2 linked regions of the Tsuneonella mangrovi genome follow. The protein of the gene in region 2 binds, or shares a complex with, the protein of the main gene of each other region. Links are inferred from orthologs where the notes say so. Each region holds a gene or a part of one and is shown on either strand. Other genes may lie near its edges.

Region 1 (4,519 bases), 780 kb from region 2 along the record:
TCTGGTGTCACGATGGAGGGAACCAGCAACCCGATTGGCGTGCGCGCCGCGTCCGCTTCCTATCACGCGGAGCGATCGTTTGCGGTCTCCGCGAAGGGGCAGGACCTGGTCTTTCACCCCGGCGGACCCGAGCGGCGCGAGGCATTGATATCGCTGATCGATTCGGCTGAAGAGCGCTTGCGGCTGTGCTTCTACATCTTTGCGAAGGATGCTTCGGGGCAGGCGGTACGCGACGCATTGGTCGCAGCGGCGCGGCGCGGGGTCGACGTGCAGCTGATCGTCGACGGATTCGGCGCGGACGCCGGCCCGCGCTTCTTCGCACCACTGGTGGAGGCAGGTGGGCGGTTCTTCGAGTTTTCGCCGCGATGGGGCCAGCGCTACCTTATCCGCAACCACCAGAAGATCGCAATCGCCGACGGGCGGGAAGCCATGCTCGGCGGGTTCAATATCGAAGACGACTATTTCGCGTCGGCCGCCGATGACGGGTGGAACGACCTTGGAGTGACTGTGCGCGGCCCGGTCGTCGCCGACCTTTCGCGCTGGTTCGGCGAGCTGAAAAAATGGGTCGCCAGCCCGAGCGGAAACTGGCTCGCCATCCGTCGCATGGTGCGTGAGTGGCAGCCCGGGTCCGGCGCGGTCAGCGTGGTGATCGGTGGACCCACGCGCATGCTGTCCACCTGGGCCCGCCATGTCGCGCGCGACATGGTTGAAGCGGATCGTCTCGACATGGTGATGGCCTATTTCTCGCCGCCTTACTGGCTGATGCGGCGGATCGGGCACGTCGCCCGTCGCGGCGAAGTGCGACTGGTGCTGGCCGGCAAGAGCGACAACGGCGCGACCATCGGTGCAGCCAGATCGCTCTACAACTACCTGCTCAAGCGGCGCGCGCGGATCTGGGAATTCACAGCGTGCAAGCTGCACGAAAAGCTGATCGTGGTCGGCGATGTGACCTATGTCGGGAGTGCCAATTTCGACATGCGCAGTCTCTATCTCAATCTCGAGATCATGCTGCGGATCGAGGATCCCGCCCTGGCCGAGCGGATGCGCGAGCATATCGCATTCCACCGCTCCGGTTCGGAAGAAATCACGCCATCGCTCCATAAACGCCGGGCCAATGTGTTCAGCCGCGTGCGCTGGTGGCTGGCGTGGTTCCTCGTGACCGTAGTCGATTACACGGTTACCCGGCGGCTCGACCTGGGGGAATAGCAGGGCAAATACCGATCAGTCGTAGCCGTAGCGCCGATCGTCCTGCGCAAGGTCGGAGAACTTGGTATACTTCGCCTCGAACTTCAGGCGGACCTTGCCGGTCGCGCCGTGACGTTGCTTGGCGACGATCAGTTCGGCAATCCCGTGCACCCGTTCCATTTCGCTTGCCCATGATGCGTGGGCATCGTGGACGCTGGCATCGTCTTCGGCCTGCGGGACCTTGGGTTCTTTCGCGGCGATGTAATAGTCCTCGCGGAAGACGAACCATACCATGTCAGCGTCCTGCTCGATCGAGCCGGATTCGCGCAGGTCGGACAGCATCGGGCGCTTGTCGTCGCGCTGTTCGACCGCGCGGCTGAGCTGCGACAGCGCTACCACAGGTACCTCGAGCTCTTTCGCCAGCGTCTTGAGGCCGCGGCTGATTTCCGAAATCTCGTTCACCCGGTTGTCGTTTGCGCGACCCGATCCTTGCAGCAATTGCAGGTAGTCGACCACGATCAGACCGATGTCGTGGCGTCGCTTCAAGCGGCGGGCGCGGGTGCGCAGCGCGGCGATCGACAGCGCCGGGGTGTCGTCGATGTAGAGCGGCAGGTCGGCGAGCTTCTGGCTGGCGAAGCTGAGTTGCTGGAACTCGTCGCGGCTCAGCTTGCCCATGCGCAGCGCTTCGCTGGAAATCTCCGCGACTTCTGCAAGGATGCGGGTAGCGAGCTGGTCTGCGCTCATTTCGAGGCTGAAAAAGGCGACGCCCGCGCCGACCGAGGCCTTCTCGTCTATCCCGTCCGACCGGTCGCGCAGCAGGCGGCTGGCGCAGTTGAACGCGATGTTGGTTGCCAGCGAGGTCTTGCCCATGCCCGGGCGCCCGGCGAGGATCACCAGGTCGGAATCGTGCAGGCCGCCGATCTTGTCGTTGATCGAGGTAAAGCCGGTGGTCTTGCCGGCGATGTGGCCGCCCGAGCTGATCGCCTTTTCGATCTGCCCCAGCGCCTTGGTGGTCGCCTGGCCAAAGCTTGATGCCTCGTTCTGGCTCGATGCGCCTTCGGCCACCTGGAACAGCGCGGCCTCCGCGTTCTCGATCTGCTCGAGCGGAGCGACCGATTCGCTGGTATCGAGCGCGCCTTCCACGAGGTTGCGACCGACCGTCACCAGTTCGCGCAGCAACGCGAGGTCGTAGATCTGTTCGGCCAGTTCGCGCGGGGCGAGCAGCCCCTGCCCGTCGGCGGTCAGGCGCGCGAGATAGGTGATCCCGCCGAGTTCCTTGAGCGCTTCGTCGGCCTCGAAATAGGGCTTGAGCGTCACCGGCGTGACCACTGCATTGCGATCGAGCAGCGCGACGATACGTTCGAACACGCGCTGGTGGACGGGTTCGAAGAAATGGGATGCGTGGAGCGGGGTCGCCAGCTCTTCCAGCACGCGGTTGTCGATCAGGATTGCCCCGAGAAAGGCCGCCTCGGCCTCGATATTGGCAGGCAACGCGCGAATCGCCGGGCTGGTGGCGGCGGTGTGGTCTGGGCGCGTGAGCAGGTTCTGGTCGGGCATGTCGGTCTATTGCGCACGCCCGTTGAGTCTTGGCAAGTGTGGTGCCGTCCGAGCCGGGTGTTCACGTCTGTGGATAGCGGGGATGAACGCGGTTAGGCCTTGCCGCAGCCTGTGCAGGTCTGCGAAAGGCTGGGCTGCGACAATGTCCGAATTCAAGCCCTCCTGGCGTATCGCCCACATCTCGCTCGACGAGGACACGATCCTGTGGCGCAACGCCGATGTCGAGCAGGAACGGCGGGTCGCGATCTACGACCTGATCGAGGAAAACGCGTTCAAGCCCATCCGTTCGGTGGAGGCGGGGCACGACGGGCCATACAACCTGGCACTGTCGGTGCCCGACGGGAGGCTGGCGATGGCGATCGCAACGGAAGCTGGCGAGCCGCTCGAGACGCTGGTGCTCGGCCTTGCACGGTTTCGCCGCCCGATCCGCGAGTATTTCGCGATCTGCGACAGTTATTACCAGGCAATCCGCAAGGCGACCGCGCAGGAAATCGAGACCATCGACATGGCGCGCCGGGCGATCCACAACGATGCCGCAGAGCTGTTGATCGAACGGCTGGAGGGCAAGGTCGAGACCGACCATGCGACCGCGCGGAGGCTGTTCACGCTGATCTGCGTGCTCCATATCAAGGGCTGAGCAAGAACAGGGATCGCGAATCGTGGCACGCAGGAAGAAAGGCTTTGGCTGGCGTGGACGCCTTGCCGGGGCAGTGCTGCTTGCCGGGCTGATCGGGGCTGGCTGGTTGTGGTGGCAGTTGCTCCACTGGACTCCGTCGACCGCCGACTATCCGGAGCAGGGCGCAGAGATCGGTGCGTCGGACGGCGCGGTAAAGTTCCGCACCTTGCGGGCGCTGGGAGCCGAATTCGTTTATCTCGACGCCAGCAGCGGCGCGAACCGGACCGACGCCAGGTTTGCTTCCAACATCGATGCTGCACAGGCTGCCGGACTCAAGGTCGGGGCGGTGCACGATTTCGACCCGTGCCTGACTGCCGATCCGCAATCGGCCAACTTCGTCACGATCGTTCCGCGCGAACCGCGGCTGCTGCCGCCGGTGATTGCGCTCGACCGCACGGCCGACAAGTGCCCTAAGAAGGTGCGCGATGCGGCAGTCGAGAGCGAACTGATGACGCTCATCAACCAGATCGAAGCGCACGCCGGCAAGCGCGCGATCCTCAAAGTCTCGCGCAGATTCGAGGATCGCTATCACCTCGCCGGAAGGCTCGATCGCAGCCTGTGGGTCGTCGGCACGCGGTTCCAGCCGACATACGCCGGGCGTCCCTGGCTGCTGTGGACGGCAAACGGGCGCCTCGAAACCCCCGCTGCGGGCGAACCGATTCGCTGGGTAGTGGTGCAGCCGTGAGCAATTGGGGTAGGGAGGAGCGATGACCGACGCAGACCTGATCAACGCCGCGCGTGCCGCTGCCGAAAGTTCGTATTCACCGTATTCGCAATACGCGGTGGGGTCGGCGCTGCTGTTTGCCGACGGCTCGGTGGTGACCGGGACCAACATCGAGAACGCCAGCTATGGCCTTGCGCTGTGTGCGGAAACCGTCGCGGTTGCCAAGGCAATGGACGGCGGGGTGCGCGGCGGCCTGGTCAAGGTTGTGGTCGTCGGGCCTCACGAACGTGGAGGGGGTGCGCCGATCACGCCATGTGGGCGTTGCCGCCAGGTGCTCAACGAGCTCGCCCAGCTCGGTGGGACCGATCCGGAAGTGCTGTGCGTCGCGCCGGATGAGGTGCGCACTGTTCGGCTGAGCGCGCTGCTGCCGCACGCAT
Region 2 (5,197 bases):
CGCAGTTGCATCTCTTCGTTGTTGAGCGCTTCGGACCATTGGATGATCGCATGGAAGGTGATCGGGCTTTCGCACAGACCGATGATCATCGTGTCGCGTCCGGCCTCGATCCGCTTGGCGATGGCGATTTCGCCCTCGCGGCTGAGCAGTTCGACCGCGCCCATTTCGCGCAGGTACATCCGCACCGGATCGTCGGTGCGCTCGACGGTTTCCTTCTTCTTGGCGGCGGGCTTGGCCTTCTTGGCAGTCGCCGTTTCGTCTTCGTTGTCGTCGGACGCTCCCAGTTCCTCGACGTCGTCGTCGCTGTCACTGTCGTCCTCGGCGTCCTCGTCCTTCTCGACGATATTGACGCCCATCTCGCTGATCGCTGACATCACGTCCTCGATCTGCTCCGAAGAGAGCTGGTCTTGCGGGAGCGCCTCGTTGAGTTCGTCGACCGTCACGTAGCCGCGCCGCTTGGCGCGGGTAATCAGCTTCTTGATCGAAGCTTCGTTGAGATCGATGAGGGGGGCGTCGTCCTTGCCGTTGCCGTCGTCGCTTGCCATCTGGTCCAGTATCAACCCGTGCTTTCGTCCGGTTGGCGGGGTTTATCCGCTGTCGGAACGTCTGAATCATCATGAGCCGCCTGCGCGGCCCGTTTGCTCGCCATTTGCCCTAGTCGCCGCTGATTTTCCAGCATTCGTTCCCTCAGGCGTTTTTGTTCGGCAAACGAACCTTCGGGATCGGCCTCGAACCGCGCCGTAGCTGCTTCGATAGCAGCCTCCAGCGCAGGTCTTTCGACCAGCAGCGATATGGCTTCAGCCAGAACCTCGCGCGCCTCTTGCGGATCGGTGCCTTCTCGCAGGAAGGCGAAACGGGTGTTATCCGGTGGCGGCGACAAGCCCTGTGGAGCCGATATGGGCGTTTCGCTGCCGGGATCAAGCATTTCGGCCGCTTCAATCAACGAATCTATTGCAGGACCGATTCTGCCGTCATGGTTGGCGAACCGATGGAGCTCGTCGGCATGGGCGAGAATCTGGTCAGGAAAGCGCAGGAGCCCGGCAATCACTGCCGCCGCCAGTCCGTCGCGCGCACCGCCACCGGTGACGGCCCTGAGGCGCGATGCTGCCTCTGGAGAAAGTGGCGGAGCGGCCGGCTTGGCGATCCCGCTTTTCCAGTCGCGTTGCGATCGGGCAGCGCGGGGCGGGAACGCGAAGGCGGAAAACTTCTCGAGAAGTTCGCGGCGGTAAAGCGCCTTGATGTCAGGGTGCTCGATCGTGTCGACATGGGTGAGGAGCCGGGCCTTCAGGCCGGCCTTGTCCTCCGGCGTGTTCAGCGGCTGGGCATTGCGCTCCGCCTCCCACAAAGTGTCGAGCAACGAGGCGGGGCTGGCGAGCAACTCCTCCATCGCCTTCGCGCCGCTTTGCTTGATCAGGTCGTCCGGATCGAGTCCGGTGGGCAAGCGGACAATCCCCAGCGAGTGGCCCGGCTGCAACAAGGGCAAAGCACGCTGGATCGCACGCATTGCTGCGCGCTGGCCCGCCGCGTCGCCGTCGAAGCACAGGATCGGCGTGTCGACCATGCGCCACAGCAGTGCGAGTTGCCGATCGGTGAGCGCGGTGCCCATCGGCGCGACCGCATCTTCCATCCCCGCTGCAGCGAGTGCGATCACGTCCATGTAGCCTTCGACCACCACCATGCGCTTGGTCTGGCGGCTGGCCGGCCCGGCGCGGTGCAAGTTGTAGAGCGTGCGCCCCTTGTCGAACAGCGGAGTGTCGGGGCTGTTGAGATACTTGGGTGCCTTGCTGTCGGCCTGCAGGATCCGCCCGCCGAAGCCGATCACCCGGCCGCGCGCATCCTGGATCGGCAGCATCAGCCGGTCGCGAAACCGATCGTAGGGTTCCTTGTCATCGACCGCGATGCGCAGGCCCGCCTCGATCAGCAGCGGTTCCTCGAACTGCGAGACCGCGGCCTTGAGCGCCTGCCGGTCGACCGGGGCATAGCCGAAGCCGAATCGCTCGATCGTGCGCGCATTGAACCCGCGCTTGGCGAGATACTCGCGGGCATGGCCCCCGCGTTCGCCTGCAAGGCTCGCGACGAACCACGCCTGCGCCGCCTCGCACACATCATTGAGCGTCGCGCGCTGTTCGGCCTGCTGCGCTGCGCGCGGATCGGGGGCGGGGACTTCCATCCCGGCTTCGGCGGCGAGTTCCTTCACTGCATCCATGAACGACAGCCCGCGCTGGTCCGTCATCCACCGGATCACGTCGCCGTGCGCCCCGCAACCGAAGCAGTGGTAGAACCCTTTTTGATCGGAAACCGTGAAGCTTGGCGTCTTCTCATTGTGGAATGGGCAGCACGCCTTCCATTCGTGTCCCGCCTTCTGCAGCTTGGTCGTGCGGCCGATAACGCTCGAAAGCGTCACCCGCGCACGCAGTTCATCAAGCCATTGGGGTGAGAGCATCAGTTGTCTGCCCGCTTGGTGTCTCGACTACGCTCGATACGAACGGAATGGGAATGACTGCCACAACAGCCGTTCGCCTCGAGCGAAGTCGAGAGGCGCTCGCGCGGAGGTTTCGAATAGAACGAGAGCTTGCCCCAGTCTCCTGCAGCAAGCGCCTCCTTCTTTGCGCGCGACCATTTTTTGATCCGCAACTCGCTTGCGAGGGCTTCTTCGCGCGTAGGAAATTCGTCTGCCCAGATTAGCTCCACCGGGCGACGGGCGGAGGTGAATCTGCAAAATCCGCCCACGCTGTGTTCGGCGATGCGCCGTTCCAGGTCATCGGTGTGCCCCGTGTAGTATACCCCATCGGCGCATTCGAGGATGTAACACCAGAAGGGCATCGGTTAGTCCAAGGCAACGTGTCTCGACTACGCTCGACACGAACGGTGAAAGGGTAGCCAGTGTGCCCCTAGCACACAGCTAAGTCGAGAGGAGTCAGGTGCGCCTCAGGAAAGCGCTTCCTTCACCCAGCCGCTGGCCTTGCTCATGTCGAGCTGGGTGCCGTGGCGGGCCTTCAGTTCGCCCATCACGCGGCCCATGTCCTTCATGCTTTCCGCACCGAGTTCGGCCTTGATCGCGGCAATCTTCTCCTTGGTCTCCGCCTCGCTCATCTGCTGGGGAAGAAACTCCTCGATCACCGCCAGCTCGCCCGCTTCCTTGTCGGCCAGCTCGTCGCGGCCGCCGTCGCGGTACATCTGGATCGATTCGCGGCGCTGCTTGGCCATTTTCTGCAGCACGTCGATGATCACCGCATCGTCGTCGCCCTGGGCCTTGCCGGTGCGCAGTTCGATGTCGCGATCCTTCACCTTGGCGAGAATCAGCCGCACGGCGGCGAGGCGTTCCTTGTCGCCGCCCTTCATGGCTGCAATCTGGGCCTGCTTGAGATCGTCGCGGAGCATGGTTTTCGGTCTTTCTGTGTGGATAGGTTGCGTTGCCGGTGCGCTTAGCCGGAATATTCGCGATTGGACAGGTTGACGGCTCGGCCAACCGCGCCTAGCGGCTGGGTCTTAGCGACATCGCCGGAAACCCCTGACTCGGAGCGCCCCCAATGGCCGACCCCGCAAACACTCGCGCGCAACCCGACGGCGCGACGGGAGTCCTCGTCCTGGCCGACGGATCGGTGATCTGGGGCAAGGGCTTCGGAGCCACCGGCAGCGCGGTGGGCGAAGTGTGCTTCAACACCGCGATGACCGGCTACGAGGAAGTGATGACCGATCCTTCCTACGCCGGGCAGATCGTCACATTCACCTTCCCGCATATCGGCAATGTCGGCGCGAATGCCGAAGACGTCGAATCGCAGGTCGAGGGCGCAGTCGGCTGCGTGGTGCGCGAGGCAGTCACCCCGGCCTCCAATTTCCGCGCCGAGCAGGAGTTCGGCGACTGGCTGGCGAAGGCGGGCAAAATCGGCCTTTCCGGCGTCGATACCCGTGCGCTCACCCGCCGCATCCGCCTGTCCGGCGCGCCCAATGCCGTGATCGCGCATGAGCCGAGCGGCAAGTTCGATATCCCAGCGCTGCTTCGGCGCGCGCAGGAATGGCAGGGGCTGGAGGGGATGGACCTCGCCGTGCGCGTCACGCGCGAAGCGGGCGAGAAATGGGGCGGCGGCCCGTGGGCGCTCGGCCAGGGTTATTCGCGCGCGGCGTGGGAGAACCGGCCGCACGTGGTCGCAATCGACTACGGCGCGAAAGACAATATCTTCCGCAATCTCGTGAAAGCGGGCGCGCGGGTGACAGTGGTCCCGGCGAAAACCTCGCTGGAGGATATCCTCGCCCTAGAGCCCGACGGCGTGTTCCTTTCCAATGGCCCCGGCGACCCGGCGGCAACCGGCGAATATGCGGTGCCGGTGATCAAGGCGCTGCTCGAGCGGGACGTGCCACTGTTCGGTATCTGCCTCGGTCACCAGATGCTTGGCATCGCGGCGGGGGCAAAGACGGTGAAGATGCACCAGGGCCACCGCGGCGCGAACCATCCGGTCCAGCGTGTCGGGGAAGGGTGGGGCGAGACCACCGGCCTCGTCGAGATCACCAGCATGAACCACGGCTTCGCGGTCGATGCCGATACGCTGCCTGCGGGGGTCGAGCAGACCCACGTGAGCTTGTTCGACGGATCCAATTGCGGGATTTCCATCAGCGGCAAGCGCGCGTTCGGGGTGCAGTATCACCCGGAGGCGAGCCCGGGGCCGCAGGACAGCTTCTACCTGTTCGAGAAGTTCGTGGGGATGTTGGGGTGATGCCCCTCTTTGGCGATCTTGAAGATGATATCTTGGGGCGCTTGCTCTCGGTCAGTGGCGATGACCGGGGGGCTTTCCACTTTTATGATGCGATTGAGCCAGGAAACAAGCAAAGAAGCGAGGTTGAAGACGCACTTGCTCGCCTGAAAGAAGGCGGAATGATCAACTTCGACGAACCCTTGTTGGGAGTTCAGCTGAACAAGGCAAATCTGCGCGTTACGCAAGCGGGCCGGGTGCAATGCCTTCTTAATGAAGGGCGTATCCTAAGGACGGTGATTGCTGGGACGAGTGAATCGATCTTGGATGTAGCCGCGTCGTTCCAAAGGCTTCGTGACGAAACCGAAACTGTCGACAGTTCACAATGGACTGGCCTGACACAAAGGATTGGCAATGAACGAATTGCCAAAATTCGCGAGAATACTGCTGCACTTATCTTGACGATCGAGCAGGCGGAGATGCCTGACCGCGACCGGCAAAATGCGTTG

What was found.
Region 1: the proteins of dnaG (region 2) and CJO11_RS04845 are in contact, whole or in part, in a crystal structure (PDB 2R6A), measured with the Geobacillus stearothermophilus proteins. The link is inferred for Tsuneonella mangrovi from one-to-one orthologs. Residues at the interface, in WP_049624496.1 of Geobacillus stearothermophilus: Lys456, Leu457, Leu458, Pro459, Ala460, Asn463, Ala464, Leu467, Leu535, Leu536, Ile537, Ala538, Gln544, Glu545, Asp548, Tyr549, His552; in WP_033016901.1 of Geobacillus stearothermophilus: Ser13, Glu15, Ala16, Gln18, Glu91, Leu92, Asp94, Ala95, Val96, Pro97, Thr98, Ala99, Ala100, Asn101, Tyr104, Tyr105, Ile108.

What each region holds. Positions count from the first base shown.
Region 1 is NZ_CP022889.1:963,490-968,008, reverse strand. What follows is about bases 483-3,475. They hold CJO11_RS04845 (replicative DNA helicase), read right to left. Parts: upstream 2,743-3,475; coding sequence 1,222-2,742; downstream 483-1,221. Other genes in these bases: CJO11_RS04835 (glycoside hydrolase family 25 protein), read left to right, coding at 3,402-3,475; CJO11_RS04840 (UPF0262 family protein), read left to right, coding at 2,885-3,379; CJO11_RS04850 (phospholipase D-like domain-containing protein), read left to right, coding at 483-1,206. In the rest of the region: more of CJO11_RS04850, read left to right, coding at 13-482; more of CJO11_RS04835, read left to right, coding at 3,476-4,103; CJO11_RS04830 (cytidine deaminase), read left to right, coding at 4,126-4,519. UniProt on the Escherichia coli protein: The main replicative DNA helicase, it participates in initiation and elongation during chromosome replication. Travels ahead of the DNA replisome, separating dsDNA into templates for DNA synthesis.
Region 2 is NZ_CP022889.1:181,350-186,546, forward strand. Bases 1-2,989 are described here. They hold dnaG (DNA primase), read right to left. Parts: upstream 2,444-2,989; coding sequence 557-2,443; downstream 1-556. Other genes in these bases: rpoD (RNA polymerase sigma factor RpoD), read right to left, coding at 1-545; CJO11_RS00885 (GIY-YIG nuclease family protein), read right to left, coding at 2,443-2,823; CJO11_RS00890 (GatB/YqeY domain-containing protein), read right to left, coding at 2,929-2,989. Outside these bases: more of CJO11_RS00890, read right to left, coding at 2,990-3,381; carA (glutamine-hydrolyzing carbamoyl-phosphate synthase small subunit), read left to right, coding at 3,531-4,712; CJO11_RS00900 (hypothetical protein), read left to right, coding at 4,712-5,197. UniProt on the Escherichia coli protein: RNA polymerase that catalyzes the synthesis of short RNA molecules used as primers for DNA polymerase during DNA replication.